Regions from separate parts of the Streptomyces asiaticus genome, predicted to be linked through region 2. Evidence: riboswitches for the same ligand, from Rfam matches in the RefSeq annotation. Region 2 holds a riboswitch; each other region holds the start of a gene.

Region 1 (4,478 bases), 3.7 Mb from region 2:
CTCGCCGTCGGTCAGCGCGTTCACCGGCCGCCGCGGATGGATCCGGGCGTGCCACAGGATCTCGTCGCCGAGCAGATTGCCGAGTCCGGCGATCACGGCCTGGTCGGTCAGGGTGGCCTTGACGCGTCCGCGCCGCCCCTCCAGCAGCCGGTCCAGCTCGGCCCGGCTCAGCGAGAGCGCGTCCGGGCCCTGGTCGCCGATGATCCGGTCGATGTCGTCGTCGGTGGCGGCGAGCCAGATGCCCTTGAGTTTGCGCTGGTCCTCGTAGCCGAGGCGGTGGCCGTCGTCGAGGTCGAAGGCCACGCGCTGGAACCGGCCGGCCGGTTCGGAGTCCGCCCCGCAGACCAGCCGCCCGGTCATGCCGAAGTGGAGCACGACCGTGGGCCCGTCGGTGGGGGCGATCAGCCACTTGCCGTGGCGGCGCGGTGCCGCGAAGCGGCGGCCCTTGAGGTCGCGCTTCAGCCGCTGCGCGGTCACCCCGTGCAGCACCCCCGGATCGGCCACCTCCGCCCGCTCGACGCGGCGGCCCTGGGCGCAGGAGGCGAGCGTCCGCCGGAACCCCTCGACGTCCGGAAGCTCGGGCATAGCGTCAGGCTACGCCCGGGGCTTCCGTCGCGCGTTGCGGAGAGCGCCCCCGTTCGGGGGTCTTCATCGGATAAAGTACCTCATCATGCGATTCATTCGCGCCGCCCAGGGGGTGAGCGGTCGCAGCCAGACGCTGTTCGCGATCACACGGTGTCTGCCGTTCCTGGTCCTGGCGGCGGTACTCGGCATCGAGCTCTCCCCCGCGCACACCCTCTACACCGGCCCCCTGCTCTCCCCGGCGCCGGCGCTGGCGGCGGTGACCATGGGGCCGGTCGGCACCGGCGGGGTGGCGGTCCTGGCGGGCGTGGTCAGCGCGATCACCGCCATCCACAACGACGCCTGGGGCACCCCGCAGCTGTACACCAATCTGCTGGCCCTGCTGGTGGTGGCGGTGGCGAGCGTGGCGACCTGCGCGGTGCGGGTGCGCCGGGACCGCGAGCTGGCCCATGTCCGCCGGATCGCCGAGGTGTCCCAGAACGTGGTGCTGCGGCCGCTGCCCGCCCGGATGGGCGTGGTGAACACCGCCAGCGTCTATCTGGCGGCCGAGCGCGGTGCGCAGATCGGCGGGGACCTCTACGAGGCGATGTGCACCCGCTACGGAGTGCGGCTGATCGTCGGCGATGTGCGGGGAAAGGGGCTGGCCGCGGTGCGGTCCGCCGCGGCCGTCGTGGGCGCCTTCCGGGAGGCGGTGCACTACGAGCAGGACCTCGCCGAGGTGATGCACCGCTGTGCGGCCGCGCTGGCGCGCGAGGACGAGCTGCTGGACCGCTCCCAGCTACAGGATCCGCGGGAGCTCGAGGAGCAGTTCGTCACCGTGCTCCTCGCCCAGGTGGTGACGGACGATTCGCTGGTGCGGCTGATCAACCGCGGCCATCCGCCGCCCCTGGTGATGCACGAGGGCGAGGTGCGCTCCCTGGACCCGGCGCGCCCGCTGCCGCCGCTGGGCCTCGAGGAGTTCCTCGGCCCTCCCGCGATCGGCGTCGAGACCTTTCCGTTCCTGCCCGGTGACCGGCTGTTGCTGCACACCGACGGGGTGATCGAGGCCCGCAACGACTACGACGAGTTCTTTCCGCTGCAGCGGGCCATGGAGACGCTGGACTGCGCCACCCCGTCCGAGTACCTGGACGGGCTGCGCCACGCCCTGGTCCGGCACACCGAGGGACGGCTGACGGACGACGCGGCCATGGTCCTCATCGAGCGGGACACCGGCGGCGCGGACCGGCCGTTCCGCTGAGCCGTTCGCACCACCTCTGAGCCCGTTGTGCCACGGCGCCGTACATCCGCCGTACGGTCGGCCGGTGTTGGCCGCTTCGGCATGGGTTGACGCCCTCGCGGAGCGCGACGACACTGTCAGGGACGGTCACGATTGTCAGCGCCCACCGTGCGGAACCCCCGCTCAGGTGGGTCATCGGCCCCGGCTCGTTGACAGGCAACCCTTCTCCCGCGACGGGGTGCCCCCGGGTGACGACCAGGTTCCGTCGGCGTGGACGGGACAAGCGCGGTCTCGCTGCCTCGCGAGCCCCCGATGATGGGATCGGTGGAGATGCCCAGGACCGACAGCCACGGGGACGGCGTCCGCCGGCGTTCCCGTCCGTTGTCCCCGCTCCGCCGGCTCCGCCTCCTGACCAGACGGCTGCATATCGATCTGCTGCGCATCTGTAGCGCCTCCAGTCCAGCTCTCTGAGTCGGCCCGAGTCGACACGGTCACCGAGCGCGGCCCCGCGCGCCGGGGTCGGGTGTGTCCCGGCCCCGCCCCGGCGGGTGCCCCGCGCGGGCTTCCCCTCCGTCGTGCCACCGGCGCCGCCCTCGACCGGCGGTGGCCGGGGCTTCCGCCACTGCCTTGGAGAGCCATGTCCGAGACGTTTCCGGTCAGTTCAGGTCCTGCCGCTCTTCTCGACCCCGACCCCTGCTCGCCCCGCCCCCGGATCGCCCCGCCCGCGCCTCCGCACCGCTTCCGCAGCCGCATCGGCGTCGACCTCGCCGGTGGCTTCTATCCGGTGCCGCATCGCTATCGGCTCTACCTCTCCGCGAGCTGTCCGCTCTCACTGCGCGTCTCCATCACCCTCGATCTGCTCGGGCTGCGGGACACCGTGGCCACCACCCTCGTCGGGCTCCCGGAGGACACCCCCGAGGCGTACGCCGCGCTGCGCGGGGCCTACGAGGCCACCTGGCACCGCTACAGCGGACCGGTGGACGCGCCCGCGCTGTGCGACGGCTGGACCGGACGTGTCGTCAGCAATCACACGCCCGACATCCTGCGCGACCTCGCCGGCCATCTCAGCGACGACAGCGGGACCGGACGCCCCCGGCTGCGCCCGGCGGCCCTCGCCACGGACATCGACGCCCTCCGGGACCTGCTCGACGCGGACATCACCCACGCCGCCCGGCAGGCCGGGACGGCTGCCGAGGCGGAGTGCCGGGACGCGGCGCTGGAGCGGCTGCTGACCGCCCTCGGCCGGCTCGACCGCGGGCTGACGGCCGCGCCGTACGCCCTGGGCGAGGAGCTGACCGCCGCCGATGTGGACCTGTGGGTGGCCCTGGTCCAACTCGACACCGAGCACCGGCCCCTCCTGGACGCCGACGCGGCCGACCGGGTCTCCCGCCATGGGCGGCTGCGCGCCTATGTGCGGCGGCTGCACGCCCATCCGGCGTTCCACACCACGCTTCCGGAGGCCCTCCAGGACGAGGTGTCCTGAGTCTACGTCGAGGTGTCCTGAGGGGCGTCACGGTGCGGCGTCAGGCGGGCGGACACGATTTCCAGTGTGCTCCCCCGCCGCGGCCGTTGGCGCCGCTCGGCGGCGCGGCGCACGGCCCGGCGCTCAGGACAGCGCGGCCCGCGCGTCGCCGAACTCGCCCATCGCCCCGGCCACGATGGCCTCCAGACGGGCGTGGTGGGCGCCGCGCCAGTAGACCCGCTCACAGACCGTGCAGCGCGCGAAGACGTCGTAGGTGCGCCGGGTGCCGCGCTGGAGCCGCTCCCGGACCGTCTCCTTGTCGGCGTCCTCCAGTGGCCCGTTGCAGGCGGTGCAGCGGGTCCAGGGTGCCAGGCTCGGGGTGAACCGGCCGAGGACGTCGCGCAGCTGCTCATCGGGGCGGTCGCTGTAGACGTACGCCCCGGCCCACAGCTCGCGACGGCGCAGCAGCCCCCGGTCGCGGGAGAGCAGCACCCGGCGCTGGGCGGCGGAGCGCGCGGCCAGCTCGGGATCGCCGATGTCCTCGCTCTCGTACGCGGCGTCCACGCCCAGCAGCCGCAGCCGCCGCGCGAGGGTGCCCAGGTGCACATCGAGCAGGAAGCGCAGCGGCGCGCCCGGGACCCGCTGGGGGCGGACGACCGGCTGGACCTCCACGGTCTCCCCCGCGCCCGGCACCCGCGAGACGGCGGCCTCCTCGCCGTTCACCAGCACCCTTCCCACCTCGGTGAGCGGCACCCCGAGCGACTCGACCACATGGCCGAGGGTGGAGACGCCGTCGGTGACGACGGCCGTCCAGGGGCGGCGCCGCTCGGGGACGGCGAAGAAGCGCAGCTCAGGAGCGAGGCTGACGTGGATCTCGGGTCCGTTCACACCGCCAGCATGCCAGGCGCCCCCGGCCCGGGGCGACGGCGTTTCGGGGGTCAGGCCGTAGCGGACCAGAGCACCTGCCGGCGAGCAGGTGGCCTCCGGCACGGTCGTGGCCATGATCGGAGCGGAGTGACCGCGCCCCGGGGCCGAGCGGGACCTGTACCCGTCCGTACGTGCGCCGCGGTCCGGGCGGCGGCCTGGTCGTGGCCGAGCCCGATCCGGACGCCATGGTCCACGCGACAGCGGTCCATCTGCGCTACCGCAAGGTCGGCCCGCAGGCGCTGTTCGAGGCGCGCACCGCCCTCGAGGTGGCGGCGGTCCGCGGCGCGTCCG
Region 2 (4,478 bases):
GACGCCCAGCCGGGTCTCCCGGCCCTCGAAGCGCACGGCCGTCACCCTGCCGCCACCGCCACCGCCACCGCTAGCGCCACCGCTACCGTCGCCGTCGCGGACGATCTCCGCGCCCAGCACCGCCGCGCAGCAGTCGGCGAAGGCGGTGGCCCAGCGCTCGGTGAGGAAGGCGGCGCGGTCGCCGCCGAGGATGCCGCGCAGCACACCCGCCGCGACGTCGTCCGGCAGCAGCCGGTAGTAGTCCGGCGGGGCCCACGGGGTGTGGGAGAAGTGACCGATCCGCAGATCGGGGCGGCGCTCGCGGAGCATCGCGGGCACCAGCGCCAGGTGGTAGTCCTGCACCAGGACGACGGCCTCGTCCACCGCCTCCTGGGCGAGCGCGTCCGCGAAGGCCGCGTTATAGCTCTCGTAGGCCGCCCACTGCTCGGCGAACTCCGCGTCGAAGACCGGCTCGACCGGGGTCTGGTAGAGCAGATGGTGGACGAACCACAGCACCGAATTGGCGACGCCGTTGTACGCGGCGGCGAAGACGTCCGGCGCGATGTCGAGCATCCGCACCTGCTGGCCGCCGGTGTCACCGGGGTTCAGATGGCTGTCCCCGGCCCGCCGGGCCGCCTCGCGGTCGCCCTTGCCGAGCGCCGCGCACACCCACACCCCGCCCGACTCGGGGCCGATCGCGCTGAGCCCGGAGACCAGCCCGCCACCGCCGCGCCGGGCGGTGAGCGAGCCGTCCTCGGCCAGGGTGTACGAGACCGGGCCGCGGTTGGACGCGACCAGGATCGGGGCGGTGCGCGGAACTGCCATGTCGCGAGCCTAGCCAGACGCGGCCCCGCGCAAACGTACGTACGGTTTCTTGCCCCGTAGGTGCTATTCCGGTTCCGGCCACGTAAGCGCCGAGGCGCCATCCCGCGCGGACGCCGAGCCGTGGACGCCGAGGCGCCACCCTCCGCGGACGCCGAGCCGCGGGCGCCGAGCCGTGGGCGACCAGCCGCCGTCACTCCGTGGGCGCCCAGCCGCGGCCCGGCGTCACGCCGCGCGCCGCGCCGTGTACTCCGGGACCTCGATCATCGGCGGCCGCTCCTCGGTGTCCACCGCCGTGGTGCGCGGCTCGAAGCCGTTCTCGCCCCGGTCGAACTGGGTCAGCCGCGGCCGCACCAAGTGGCCCCGGGCCAGCCGTAGCTGCGCGGTGCGGTAGATCGCGGCCGCCATCCGGCCGAGCGCCTGCCCGTCCTGGTGGCGGTGTTTGCGCACCCCGATGTCCACCTGGCCGAGCGCGTCGAGCCCCACCGTGTGCAGCGCGTCCACCAATAGCCCGAGCTCGACGCCGTAGCCGACTGGGAAGGGCAGCCGCTCCAGCAGCGAGCGGCGCGCCGCGTACTCGCCGCCCAGCGGCTGGACGAATCCGGCCAGCTGGGGCCAGTGCAGATTCAGCAGCGGGCGGGCGACCAGTTCGGTGACCCGGCCGCCCTGGCCCGCCATCTCGCCGAGCGGGCGGTCGTACATGCCCTTCACCAGGTGCAGCGTGGGGTCGGTCAGCAGCGGACCGATGATCCCCGAGACAAAGCGCGGTTCGAATTCCCGCAGGTCGGCGTCGATGAAGCAGACGATGTCGCCGCTGGTGGCCAGCAGGGACCGCCACAGCACCTCGCCCTTGCCGGGCAGCGCGGGCAGCCGGGGCAGCAGCGAGTCGCGGGGGACGACGGTGGCGCCCGCCGCCGCGGCGACCTCGGCGGTGCGGTCCGTGGAACCGGAGTCCAGCACCACCAGCTCATCCACCAGCGGCATCGCCTCGCCCATCAGCTCACGCCGGATCGTGTCGGCGATCTCGCCGACCGTGGCCTCCTCGTTCAGGGCGGGCAGGACCACGCTCACCGTCGTCGCCGCGGACCGCTTCGCGGCCAGCAGGCGATCCAGCGGACGGTCGTCGGCAGACCAGGAGCGGCGCTTCAGCCAGCGCTCCACCTCATCCAGCACCTGTGTGTCTCCCTGTTGTGGTCGCTGTGACCCATCTCGCGCATCGGACGGCTACCTCAACCATCCGGGCCTTCGGTTACAGTCTTGAACAACGCACATGGCCGTCGTATGTCGGGGTCGACCTCGACGTTTACCGACGTACTGACGACGCTGGTGCTGACAAACGCCCCGGGTCCGCCCGGTGCCATACCGCTCATCCAGAGGGGCAGAGGGAACGGCCCGTTGAAGCCCCGGCAACCCTCCAGCTGATCTCGCATTCCGCAGCGAGGCTCCCAGCTCGGGAAGGTGCCAATTCCGTCTCGTGGCGAAATGCGTCGCGAGGAAGATGAGGAGAAAGGGCCTCGCCATCCATGGCTGTGCAGTCAGTAGAAAGCTCAACGACCTCCTCCACCTCCGGTGCCTTCGGCCCCGCCGTCGCATTGTCCTGCCGGGAGTGCGGTGAGCGCTTCGAGCTGGGTCCGATCTTCGCGTGTGAGGCCTGTTTCGGGCCCCTCGAGGTCGCGTACGAGCTCCCGGCCGGCGACCCGGAGGGGCTGCGCCGGCAGATCGAGGCCGGTCCGAACAGCATCTGGCGCTATGCCCCGCTGCTGCCCGTCCCCGCGGACGTGGCGGATCTGCCGAGCCTGAACCCCGGCTTCACCCAGCTGGTCAAGGCCGACAACCTCGCCCGTGAGCTCGGCGTCACCGGTGAGCTGCACATCAAGGACGACTCCGGGAACCCGACCCACTCCTTCAAGGACCGGGTCGTCGCCATCGCCGTCCAGGCCGCCCGCACCTTCGGCTTCACCACCCTCTCCTGCTCCTCCACGGGCAACCTCGCCGGCGCGGTGGGCGCCGCGGCCGCCCGCGCGGGCTTCCGCTCCTGCGTCTTCATCCCGCACGACCTGGAGGCGGGCAAGGTAGTCATGGCCGCGGTCTACGGCGGTGAGCTGGTCGGCATCGAGGGCACCTACGACGACGTCAACCGTTTCTGCAGCGAGCTGATCGGCGACCCTGCGGGTGAGGGCTGGGGCTTCGTCAACGTCAATCTGCGGCCGTACTACGGCGAGGGCTCCAAGACCCTGGCGTACGAGATCTGCGAGCAGCTCGGCTGGCGGCTGCCGGACCAGATCGTCGTCCCGATCGCCTCCGGCTCCCAGCTCACCAAGATCGACAAGGGGCTGAAGGAGCTGATCGCGATCGGTCTGGTCGAGGACCGGCCCTACAAGATCTTCGGCGCCCAGGCCGAGGGCTGCTCCCCGGTCTCCGCCGCCTTCAAGGCCGGCCATGACGTCGTCCGGCCGCAGAAGCCGCGGACCATCGCCAAGTCGCTGGCCATCGGCAATCCCGCGGACGGCCCGTACGTCCTGGACATCGCCCGCCGTACGGGCGGCGCGGTGGAGGACGTGAACGACGAGCAGATCGTCGACGCCATCAAGCTGCTGGCCCGCACCGAGGGGATCTTCGCGGAGACCGCGGGCGGTGTGACCGTCGGCGTGACCAAGAAGCTGATCGAGGACGGTCTGCTCGACCCGTCCCTGACGACCGTCGTGCTCAACACCGGCGACGGCCTCAAGACCCTCGACGCGGTGGCCCCCACCACGGGTCCCTCCGCCATCATCCGCCCCACCCTTGACTCGTTCCGAGAGGCTGGCCTCGCATGAGCGTCAACGTCCGAATCCCGACCATCCTCCGCACCTACACCGGCGGTCAGGCCGAGGTCCCGGCCGAGGGCGCGACCCTCGCCGAGGTCCTGGCGGACCTGGAGAAGAACCACGCGGGCATCTCGGCGCGCGTCCTGGACGACACCGGCAAGCTCCGCCGCTTCGTGAACGTCTACGTCAACGACGACGACGTCCGCTTCGCCGACGGCCTGGCCACGGCGACCCCGGACGGCGCCGGGATCTCGATCATCCCGGCGGTCGCGGGCGGCTGCTGACCTCGCGCCCCCCTCCTCACCTTTGGCATCGCCCCGTCCGGGGACAACCGGACGGGGCGATTCCGTGTGTGGAATCGCGATACAGTTGCCCGGATTCCCCGACGGCTCCGGGGTCGGAGCCACATATGAGAACTCGTCAAGTTGTGCGTAAAGTGTGAGCGCGAATTGTCGGGTTGGTTCCTTGTGTCCGGCCCGGCTTGCCCGAACTTCACATAATTTCTCACTTTTAACCGTTCGGCCGTGCCCAGAATTCTCGTCCGATTGACCTGTTGCAGAGGGCGTTGGGACGGATACATTCAGCGGCGGTCGACGCGTTCCGGCGCACACCCCCCACATCCGGGGGGTGAGGTCTGACCCGGGTCCGCGGAGTGCGGTCCTGCGCAAGGGCCAGCAATAGGGGAGTTAGGAATGGCTCAGGGCACCGTCAAGTGGTTCAACGCGGAGAAGGGGTACGGCTTCATCGCGGTCGACGGTGGTGCGGACGTGTTCGTCCACTACAGCGCGATCCAGATGGACGGGTACCGCACCCTCGAGGAAGGCCAGCGGGTCGAGTTCGAGATCTCGCAGGGTCAGAAGGGCCCGCAGG
Region 3 (4,478 bases), 2.6 Mb from region 2:
GACCGCCCGCGCAACGCCCCGACGCGTACCGCGTTCGGTGTCGCCTGGATCACCGCGTACTTCGTGATGCTGGTCGGTGGCGGTAACGACCTGTGGGCCACCCACTTCCACCTGTCGATCAACTCGATCACGTGGTTCGTGCGGATCGCCTTCTTCGTCGGCCCGGTCCTGGCGTTCATCGCCACCAAGCGGATCTGCCTCGGCCTCCAGCGGCGCGACAAGGACAAGGTGCTGCACGGCCGTGAGACCGGCATCATCAAGCGGCTGCCGCACGGTGAGTTCATCGAGGTCCACGAGCCGCTCGCGCAGGAGCAGCTGCACATTCTCACCCAGCATGACCAGCCCGAGCCCTACGAGATCGGCCCGGAGGTCGACGAGAACGGGGTCAAGCGGAAGATAAAGCGTTCCCAGAAGCTCCGTTCGAAGCTCTCCAAGGGCTACTACGGCGGGGACAACGTCATTCCGAAGCCGACCCGCGAGGAGTACCACGAGATCACCAGCGGCCACGGCCACCACTGATCTCCCGGTAACCCTTCAGCGACCGGTTTCTTCATACAGCTACGCCACAGACCAGGGCCCCGGCCCGGACCGCACGGTCCGGCCGGGGCCCCGGCCGTGCGGCCGATAGGCTTGCGACGGGCCGCTGAAGTGCGCGGACCCCTTCCCTGCCCACCCCCACGGATCCAGGAGCGGACCATGGACGTTGTGACCCCCGCCGGAGGCGACAGCACCGCGACGGCCCGCACCTGGCCGGACGTACTGAGCTCGCTGATCGCCGGCCGGGACCTCGACGCCGAGGACACCGCCTGGGCCATGGACCGGATCATGCGGGGCGAGGCCACCGACGCCCAGATCGCCGGTTTCGCGATCGCGCTGCGCGCCAAGGGCGAGACGGTCTCCGAGGTGGTCGGTCTGGTGCGCGCCATGTACGAGCACGCCCGGGTGATCGAGGTGCCCGGGGCGACCGTGGACATCGTGGGCACCGGCGGCGACCGCGCCAAGACCGTCAACATCTCCACCATGTCCGCGCTGGTCGTCGCCGGTACCGGCGCGCGGGTGGTCAAGCACGGCAACCGTGCCGCGTCCTCCGCCAGCGGCGCCTCCGACGTGCTGGAGAAGCTCGGCGTCAATCTGGATATCACCCCCGAGCGGGTGGTCGAGGTCGCCGAGGAGGCGGGGATCACCTTCTGCTTCGCGGTGAAGTTCCACCCGTCGCTGCGGCATGTCGCCTCGGCCCGCCGCGAGCTGGGCGTCGCCACCCCGTTCAACCTGCTCGGCCCGCTGACCAACCCGGCGAAGGTCACCTCCCAGGCGACCGGGGTCGCCGACGCCCGTATGGCGCCCATCATCGCCGGGGTGCTGGCCGAGCGCGGATCCTCCGCGCTGGTCGTCCGGGGCGACGACGGGCTGGACGAGCTCACGGTGACCACGACCTCCCAGGTGTGGGAGGTCCGGGACGGCGCCGTGCGCCAGGAGACCTTCGACCCCCGGGACGTGGGCGTCGAGCGGGCCCCCGTGGAGGCCCTGCGGGGCGCGGATGCCTCGTACAACGCCGATGTGGCCCGCCGGCTGCTGGCGGGCGAGCGGGGCCCGGTCCGGGACGCGGTGCTGCTGAACTCGGCGGCGGCGCTGGTGGCGCTCGAGCGGGAGCCGGGGGACAAGCCGCTGACGGACCGGATCGGGGCGGGCGTGGCGCGGGCCGCCGAGTCGATCGACTCGGGCGCGGCGCGTGACGTCCTGGAGCGATGGGTCCGGGCCACCCACGCGTAGTGGGGCCCGGCGGGCCCTGGCGCCTGCGGCGGGCTGCTTTCCCCTCCCCGCCCCTTCCCACAACTGGGGCTCCGCCCCAGACCCCGGATCGGGGCTCTGCCTCTGTTTGCGCGGGTCCCTACGGCGCTCATGTCCTGTCCGGGATGCGGACAGGACATGAGCGCCGGCGTCTGACATGGCATACTCCTGCCCAGGTCACGAGCGACAGCGACTACGGCCCCGGCCCGCTGTCCGGCAACCCTCCGTCCGTGGCGGGGTGCCCCGGGTGATGACCAGGCCGCCAGGCAGCGAGGCCGGCGGCAAGCGCGGACCCCTCGCACTAGGGGTCCTGGTGGTCGAGGGAGTTCTTCCGTGATGCAGCGAATGCGCTAGGGCCGAGCGGCCCGTCTCTCCTCAATGTGCTCCGCGCGGTACAGCCGTGCGTCGAGCGATTTTCCGCGCCCTTACGGCCGGCCCGCCGCCGCCGTTTCCGTGCGCGTCACGCATTCCTCCGACCCCTTCGGGAGACCTCGCCATGTCCGCGCGCCCTGCTGCCACCGCCTCCGCACCTGCTTCCGTCTCCGCACCCGCTTCCGCCTCCGCACCTGCTTCCGTCTCCGCTGCCGCCGCCTGTGAGCCGCTGCCCGTGCTGGGCAGCGATGTCCTGGTGCCCCTGGTCACCGGCGGTGAGGTGACCTACGCGGCGCTCGACTACGCCGCCAGCGCCCCCGCGCTGCGGCGGGTCTGGGACGACATCGCCGCCTACGCGCCGTACTACGGCAGCGTGCACCGCGGGGCGGGCTACCTCTCGCAGCTGTCCACCGACCTCTTCGAGAACAGCCGTAAGGATGTCGCCGCCTTCCTGGGCTGCCGCGAGGACGACCAGGTCGTCTTCACCCGCTCCACCACCGATTCGCTCAATCTCCTGGCCGCCGTGGCGCCCCGGGGCACCGAGGTCTTCGTCTTCGAGACCGAGCACCACGCCTCGCTGCTGCCGTGGGAGCAGCGGGAAGACGTCACCGTCCGCTACCTCAGCGCCCCGCGCTCCCCGCGGCAGGCGGTGGAGACGCTGGAGAAGGCGCTCGCGGGGCGCGCCGGGGGCCCGGCGCTGGTGTGCGTGACCGGCGCGTCCAATGTGACGGGTGAGCTGTGGCCGGTGCGGGAGCTGGCCGCGGCCGCGCACGCCCACGGCGCCCGTATCGTCCTGGACGCCGCACAGCTGGCCCCGCACCACCCCGTGGACATCGCCGAGGCGGACATCGACTGGGTGGCCTTCTCCGGGCACAAGCTGTACGCGCCCTTCGGGGCCGGGGTGCTGGCCGGGCGGGCGGACTGGCTGCGGGAGGCCCGGCCGTATCTGGCGGGCGGCGGCGCCAGCCGTAAGGTCACGCGCAAGGAGGACGGCGGCGTCGACGTCGAGTGGCACACCACCGCCGCCCGGCACGAGGCGGGCTCGCCGAACGTCATCGGGGTCTACGCGATCGCGTCGGCGTGCAAGGCGCTGACCGAGGCCGGTTTCGAGGGCCTGGTCGCCCGTGAGCGGCAGCTGATCGAGAAGGTGCGGGCCGGGCTGGCCGAGGTGCCCGAGGTACGGGTGCTCTCGCTGTTCGGCGACGACGCGCCCCGGGTCGGTGTGCTGTCGTTCGTGGTGGAGGGCTGGAACAGCTCCCACTTCGCGGCGGCGCTCTCCGCGGAGTACGGCATCGGCGTGCGCGACGGTCTGTTCTGCGCCCATCCGCTGGTCCGCACCCTGCTGGACAGCGAGCCCGACGAGCCGGGCGAGTGCGGCGCGCCCGAGGCCGCGCCGGGGGAGCGGTCGCTGAACGCGATCCGGGTCAGCTTCGGGGCGGGCACCCCGGACGAGCATGTGGAGCGGTTCGTGGGCGCCGTGAAGGAGCTGGTGCGCGACGGCGCCCGGTGGAGCTACCGCACGGAGGACGGCCGCTGCGTCCCGGACCGCGGCTGAGGCCCAACGGGCCTCGTGGGGCCTTGGGCCCCTGGGCCCCCTGGGCCCCCTGGGCCCCCTGGGCCCCCTGGGCCCCCTGGGCCCCCTGGGCCCCCTGGGCCCCCTGGGCCCCCTGGGCTAAGAGTTCGGGAGCGCCGGGCCCTGCGGGGTGTCCGGGGGTTCTTCCCCTCCCCGCCCCTTCCCGCAACCAGGGGCTCCGCCCCTGGACCCCGCGATCAGCTGACCGCCTTGTGAGGGCAGGGGCCAGGGTGCCCGCGGGGCGGGCGGTGAGGGCGCGAACGCCCGCACCGGCGGGCTGATCGCGGTCGATTCGCCGACGCGGCGGATGACTGGGAGGGCGCCCGTGCGCTTCCGGGTCGTCCGGCTGGGGCCTGGGGCGGAGTCCCGGTTCCGCGGGGGTAAGGGGGCGGTCGCTGTCGTGGGTGGCGCGGGCGTCCGCGCGCATCCAGATGTCCGGCCGGGGTCTGGGGCGGAGCCCCAGTTGTGGGAAGGGGCGGGGAGGGGAGCAGCCCGCCGCAGGCGTCACGCGCCGCCGGACGCCCTCAGCCGTCCAGCCCGATCGCGAACGCCGCCTCCAGGTCGTGCTGCGAGTACGTCCGGAAGGCGATGTGAGTCTCGGTCGAGGCCACCCCCGGGAGCTTGCTGATCTGGCCCGTGATGATGTCCGCGAGGTCGTCGTGCCGCGCCACCCGCACCATCGCGATCAGATCGTGCGCGCCGGTGACCGAGTAGACCTCGCTCACACCCTCCAGCGCGGCGATCT

Evidence for each region. A riboswitch is a leader RNA that binds a small molecule or an ion and turns the genes downstream of it on or off. The one in region 2 is predicted to bind S-adenosylmethionine.
Region 1: it holds a riboswitch for S-adenosylmethionine, as region 2 does, so the genes downstream of both, KHP12_RS08850 (glutathione S-transferase C-terminal domain-containing protein) here and thrC (threonine synthase) in region 2, are expected to answer to the same signal.
Region 3: it holds a riboswitch for S-adenosylmethionine, as region 2 does, so the genes downstream of both, KHP12_RS36275 (aminotransferase class V-fold PLP-dependent enzyme) here and thrC (threonine synthase) in region 2, are expected to answer to the same signal.

What each region holds. Positions count from the first base shown of each region.
Region 1 is NZ_JAGSHX010000006.1:341,562-346,039, forward strand. It holds gene KHP12_RS08840 (Fpg/Nei family DNA glycosylase) at 1-585, opposite strand, end outside; gene KHP12_RS08845 (PP2C family protein-serine/threonine phosphatase) at 671-1,819, shown strand; SAM riboswitch class IV at 1,944-2,090, shown strand; gene KHP12_RS08850 (glutathione S-transferase C-terminal domain-containing protein) at 2,436-3,281, shown strand; gene KHP12_RS08855 (Mut7-C RNAse domain-containing protein) at 3,405-4,148, opposite strand; gene KHP12_RS08860 (hypothetical protein) at 4,319-4,478, shown strand, end outside.
Region 2 is NZ_JAGSHX010000006.1:4,072,085-4,076,562, reverse strand. It holds gene KHP12_RS24570 (alpha,alpha-trehalose-phosphate synthase (UDP-forming)) at 1-804, opposite strand, end outside; gene KHP12_RS24565 (glucosyl-3-phosphoglycerate synthase) at 1,027-1,974, opposite strand; SAM riboswitch class I at 2,165-2,306, shown strand; gene thrC (threonine synthase) at 2,325-3,617, shown strand; gene KHP12_RS24555 (MoaD/ThiS family protein) at 3,614-3,892, shown strand; gene KHP12_RS24550 (cold-shock protein) at 4,301-4,478, shown strand, end outside.
Region 3 is NZ_JAGSHX010000006.1:6,673,895-6,678,372, forward strand. It holds gene qcrB (cytochrome bc1 complex cytochrome b subunit) at 1-519, shown strand, start outside; gene trpD (anthranilate phosphoribosyltransferase) at 697-1,770, shown strand; SAM riboswitch class IV at 1,964-2,082, shown strand; gene KHP12_RS36275 (aminotransferase class V-fold PLP-dependent enzyme) at 2,285-3,715, shown strand; gene KHP12_RS36280 (Lrp/AsnC ligand binding domain-containing protein) at 4,258-4,478, opposite strand, start outside.